Linked DNA regions of Cellulophaga sp. L1A9. The protein of the gene in region 2 interacts with the protein of the main gene of each other region in a pairwise test. Links are inferred from orthologs where the notes say so. Each region holds a gene or a part of one and is shown on either strand. Other genes may lie near its edges.

Region 1 (3,005 bases), 4.5 Mb from region 2 along the record:
AGCTGCTATAAAAAAAGGTCCACAAGCAAAAAAAGGATACGATCCTGACTTCAAAGCAAAACAAGAAAAAAAGGTAGATAAAAACGTTATCCACGGAAATTATAAAAACAAAAAAAAATCCTGAGTTGCCTCAGGATTTTTTTTGTAATCAACATAAATGAATTACTTACTCTGTAATTCTTACTGGTACAGTGTAGGTTCTTCCTTCTCGGTAATCTTCTAGACTTACTTTTTGATAATTTAATTTCGCTTTTACAAACTGCTCTACTGCCTTACTATTTGTGGTTACAGATAATACAACAATTTCTCTATCCTCATTCAAGGTAAAAAGAACATTTGCGGTTAAATCGTCCTCAACAATTAAAGAACTATTACTTAACAAAGTTGCAATTTGAGTCGATAAATTATTTTTAGGCTCCTCTGATTTCTTTTTGTCATTTGCTAAAACTGATCCTGTTAATAGTAATAACGCACTTACGAATACTAGACTTAATTTTTTCATGATAATTTGTTTTAAGATTGATAATTGATTAATTGATGATATTAGAAAGACGCTTCAGAAACTATAATGTTACACTCGAATTTCATTTTAACACTTCCTTAACCTCACTAAGCAATTTCTAATTTCATTTCAAAATTAGAAGTTATCACTACTTAAAACTAACTATTAGAGAAGGCTTAACGTACATTTAAACCAATTAACAATAGCTTAAAAGACAAGCTTTTTATTACTGAATTTTCTTACATAAACATAATTCAAGAAACTAGTGATAAGTATAAACTATTGTCAATAGTTTCCTTAAAAAGGATGAATTAAATTCAATGAATATTCCAATAGTATGCAAACAAAAAAAATGGGCAATGTTAAGATAACATTGCCCATTTTAAAAATATATTTTCTGAGTTATAGCACTACTAACCCAATACAGCTTTAACTTTATCTGCAGCTTCTTGGAATTGTACAGCAGACTGTACATCTAAACCAGAATTATCAATCAATTCTTTTGCTAAATCAGCATTTGTTCCTTGCAAACGAACAATAATTGGAACATTTATAGTTCCCATGTTCTTATACGCATCAATCACACCTTGAGCAACACGATCACAACGAACGATACCACCAAAAATGTTAATCAAAATTGCTTTTACTGCAGGATCTTTTAAGATAATCTTAAAAGCAGCCTCAACACGAGCAGCATCCGCAGTACCACCAACATCTAAAAAGTTAGCTGGCTCACCACCTGCTTGCTTAATTAAATCCATTGTTGCCATTGCTAAACCAGCTCCGTTAACCATACACCCAACGTTACCATCAAGATCTACGTAATTTAAACCTAAAGCTCCTGCTTCAACTTCAATTGCATTTTCTTCACGAAGATCACGCATTTCTGCATATTGCTTTCTTCTGTAAAGAGCATTATCATCTATAGATACTTTAGCATCTACAGCCATAATTTTATCATCCGAAGTTTTTAAAACTGGATTGATTTCAAACATACTTGAATCACTTTCAACATATGCTTTATATAAAGATGCTACGAACTTTGTCATTTCTTTAAAAGCGGTACCAGACAAGCCTAAATTAAAGGCAATCTTACGTGCTTGAAAAGGCAATAACCCCGTTCCAGGATCAATTTCTTCTGTAAAAATTAAATGAGGTGTTTTTTCTGCCACTTCTTCGATATCCATACCACCTTCAGTAGAATACATAATCATATTTCTACCTGTACCACGGTTAAGGACTACAGACATATAAAACTCTTTAGTCTCACTAGCGCCTGGGTAATAAACATCTTCAGCAACTAATACTTGATGTACTTTTTTACCTTCAGCAGAAGTTTGAGGCGTAATCAAATTCATTCCAATAATTTGTCCTGCAATTTCTTCAACCTCTTTTAAGTTTTTAGCCAATTTAACACCACCACCTTTTCCGCGGCCACCAGCGTGAACTTGTGCTTTTATAACGTGCCATCCAGTTCCTGTTTCTGCTGTTAATTGCTTTGCAGCATCTACAGCTTCTTTTGCATTATGAGCTACAATTCCTCTTTGGATACGTACCCCAAAACTTGCTAAAATTTCTTTTCCTTGATATTCGTGAAGATTCATAAGTAAATCGTGTCTTTATTTAATGATGACAAAAATAGCAAACCATTGCTAATTACCCTAATGAAATTAGAAAGCTATTTCCTTAAATTTTAAATAATCAACAAAAAATATCATATTCACCCTATTATTAGCTGAAAAATAGTGTCAATTTTCTCACAGGAAGTCCTAAAAACCATGATGAATGCAAATGGTTCTATTAAAAAGGACTACATCACCCCCAAACCGATAAGCAGATGTTATAAATAAAACAATTTGTTGTATTTTGGTTTTTTGATGTTTTATTTTGTTCAGAACGAAGAAGAAGTATAGATTTGCTTTAAAATTATATTGCAATGACGAATCACGATTTATTGAACATAGCAAAAACCTACGGAGATCCGGTTTATGTGTATGATTCTGAAAAAATTACAGCTCAGTTCAACAGGCTTACAAATGCCTTCAGTGGAGTTAAAAAATTGAAATTAAATTACGCCGCCAAGGCTTTATCAAATATCAGCATATTAAAACTAATGAATAGCCTTGGTAGTGGGTTAGATACCGTTTCTATTCAAGAAGTACAATTAGGACTTTTAGCAGGTTTTAAACCTGAAAATATCATTTATACACCTAATGGCGTTTCTTTAGAAGAAATTGAAGAAGCTGCAAAATTAGGCGTACGCATTAATATTGATAATCTATCTATTTTAGAACAATTCGGAAGTAAATTCCCTAAGGTCCCGGTATGTATTCGTATTAATCCGCATGTAATGGCTGGAGGAAATGCCAACATTTCAGTAGGACATATTGATTCTAAATTCGGAATTAGCATTCATCAAATTCCACATTTATTACGTATTGTAGAACTTACACAAATGCATATCAATGGTATTCACATGCACACAGGAAGTGATATCTTAGAT
Region 2 (2,826 bases):
TATTCCGTTTTTACAAATTTTGGATTAATAAGTAGTAAAAAAAGAGAAAACAATGCTGTAAAACGTAAAAAAGAGAGCAAAACAATTCGTTTTCCTCTCTTTTTATTTTTGTAATAATATTGAAAAAGGACTATTCCTATAGCAACAAAAGCTGCTGCAATTAAAAAAAGGATAGTCTGAATTTGCATAGTTTTAGTTACTACTAAGTTAGCATTCCTCCATCAACATTTAACACTTGACCAGTTACGTATGCAGATAAATCTGAAGCAAAGAACAAACAAGCATTTGCAATATCTTCTGGACTTCCGCCTCTTTTTAAAGGAATACCATCTCTCCATCCTTGCACAACTTTTGCATCAAGTTTATCTGTCATTTCTGTTTCAATAAACCCTGGAGCAATAGCATTACAACGAATATTTCTAGAACCTAATTCTAGTGCTATAGATTTTGTAAAGCCGATCATACCCGCTTTTGATGCTGCGTAGTTGGTTTGACCTGCGTTACCCTTAACACCAACCACACTACTCATATTTATAATAGAACCTTTACGTTGTTTTAACATGGTGCGTTGAACCGCTTTAGTCATATTAAAAACCGACTTTAGATTAATCTCAATTACTTTATCAAAATCATCTTCAGACATACGCATTAGAAGGTTATCTTTTGTAATCCCAGCATTGTTAATCAAAACATCTATTGATCCGCCAAAATCTTCTAAAACTTTAGCCACCAATGCTTCTGAATCACTAAAACTAGCAGCATTACTTTTATATGCTTTTGCTTTTACACCTTTAGCCGTTAGTTCTTTTTCTAATGCTAAAGCTGGCGCCTCACTAGAACTGTATGTAAAAGCCACATTAGCTCCATGGTCTGCAAAAACTTGAGCAATACCGGTACCAATACCTCTACTTGCACCTGTAATTATTACGTTTTTACCTTCTAATAACTTCATTTTTGTTCGATTTGTTCAGTTGTTATTCAAATATACCTTTTGTTTGATATATAGATAGCTAAAATCCCGTTTAAACTGAAAATTATTCAGAATAAACGGGATTTTTTAAGCTTATATACTTTGAATTAATTGTTAGACAATTATCCCATTACTTCTTTAACTTTCAATCCAATTTCAGCTGGAGACTCCACCACGTGAATACCACACTCACGCATGATGCGTTTTTTAGCTTGAGCAGTATCATCACTACCGCCAACAATTGCACCAGCATGACCCATTGTTCTACCAGCAGGAGCAGTTTCACCTGCAATAAAGCCTACAATTGGTTTTTTACTACCACTTGCTTTGTACCATCTTGCAGCATCTGGCTCTAATTGACCTCCAATTTCACCAATCATAACCACACATTCTGTTTCTGGATCATTGATTAACATTTCCACCGCTTCTTTTGTTGTTGTTCCAATAATTGGATCACCACCAATACCGATAGCCGTTGTAATACCTAAACCTTGACGCACTACTTGATCAGCCGCTTCATAGGTTAATGTTCCTGATTTAGAAACAATACCAACATTCCCTTTTTTGAAAACAAAACCTGGCATAATACCAACTTTAGCTTCACCTGGAGTAATAACACCTGGACAGTTAGGGCCAATTAAGCGACAATCCATATCTTTAATATAGTTTGCTGCTTTTACCATATCAGCTACAGGAATACCTTCAGTAATTGTAATAATTACTTTAATACCTGCATTAGCAGCTTCCATAATTGCATCTGCAGCGAAAGCTGGCGGAACAAATATAATAGTCGTGTCTGCTCCAACTTTTTCAACAGCTTCATGAACAGTATTAAAAACCGGCTTTCCTAAATGTTCTTGCCCGCCTTTACCTGGAGTAACACCACCAACGATGTTCGTACCGTAATCAATCATTTGACCTGCGTGAAAGGTACCTTCACTACCTGTAAAACCTTGTACAATTATTTTGGAATCTTTATTGACTAAAACACTCATTTTATATCTATATTAATTTATTGCTATGCAAAAATATGGCATTGAAAACAATTTATAAAGTATTTCCTTAGCTTATTTGTGCTTCTATTTTTTTATTATGTTCGGAATTTGTTTAATCCAAGCCATTTGCTTCATTTTTTCACGTGCTTCTTCAGCAGGACTCCCAAAATAAACAGCATTTCCTTCAAGAGATTTTGAAACTCCTGATTGCGCTAAAACTACTGCTTTTTTCCCAATAGTGATCGCACTTATCACCCCAACTTGCCCCCAAAGGGTAACTTCATCTTCAATAATTACACAACCAGCAATACCCGTTTGCGATGCTATTAGACACTTTTCACCAATAACGGTATCATGACCAACATGAACCTGATTATCAATTTTAGTTCCTTTCTTTACTCTCGTATCTCCTGTAACACCCCTATCTAAAGTGCAAAGTGCTCCGATATCTACATGATCTTCAATAACAACACGCCCACCAGATACTAATTTATCAAAGCCTTCTGGTCTATTTTTATAATAGAATGCATCTGATCCTAAAACAGTCCCCGCATGAATGGTTACATTATTACCAATTACACAATGGTCATAAATAGACACATTGGAGTGTATTCTACAATTATCTCCAATAACAACTTCATTACCAATAAATGTATTTGGCTGAATAACCGTGTCTTTCCCTATTTTAGCGGTGGAAGAAATACTATGAGAGGTTTTCTTAAATGGTTTAAAAAAAGCGGTAAGTTTATTGAAGTCCCTAAAAGGATCCTCTGAAATCAACAAAGCTTTTCCTTCGGGACAGTCTACTTTTTTATTTATTAAAATTGTAGTTGCCTTAGATTTTAAAGCCTTATCATAATA

The links. The genes of interacting proteins can lie anywhere in the genome.
Region 1: the proteins of sucD (region 2) and sucC interact in binary tests that used the Escherichia coli proteins (3 or more experiments, as listed by UniProt). The link is inferred for Cellulophaga sp. L1A9 from one-to-one orthologs.

What each region holds. Positions count from the first base shown.
Region 1 is NZ_CP047027.1:434,758-437,762, forward strand. The notes cover bases 12-2,972. They hold sucC (ADP-forming succinate--CoA ligase subunit beta), read right to left. Parts: upstream 2,107-2,972; coding sequence 916-2,106; downstream 12-915. Other genes in these bases: GQR94_RS01715 (DUF1456 family protein), read left to right, coding at 12-124; GQR94_RS01720 (hypothetical protein), read right to left, coding at 167-502; lysA (diaminopimelate decarboxylase), read left to right, coding at 2,439-2,972. In the rest of the region: more of GQR94_RS01715, read left to right, coding at 1-11; more of lysA, read left to right, coding at 2,973-3,005. UniProt on the Escherichia coli protein: Succinyl-CoA synthetase functions in the citric acid cycle (TCA), coupling the hydrolysis of succinyl-CoA to the synthesis of either ATP or GTP and thus represents the only step of substrate-level phosphorylation in the TCA.
Region 2 is NZ_CP047027.1:4,919,981-4,922,806, forward strand. The notes cover bases 30-2,811. They hold sucD (succinate--CoA ligase subunit alpha), read right to left. Parts: upstream 1,966-2,811; coding sequence 1,093-1,965; downstream 30-1,092. Other genes in these bases: GQR94_RS21700 (VWA domain-containing protein), read right to left, coding at 30-188; fabG (3-oxoacyl-[acyl-carrier-protein] reductase), read right to left, coding at 203-952; GQR94_RS21715 (UDP-3-O-(3-hydroxymyristoyl)glucosamine N-acyltransferase), read right to left, coding at 2,050-2,811. Outside these bases: more of GQR94_RS21700, read right to left, coding at 1-29; more of GQR94_RS21715, read right to left, coding at 2,812-2,826. UniProt on the Escherichia coli protein: Succinyl-CoA synthetase functions in the citric acid cycle (TCA), coupling the hydrolysis of succinyl-CoA to the synthesis of either ATP or GTP and thus represents the only step of substrate-level phosphorylation in the TCA.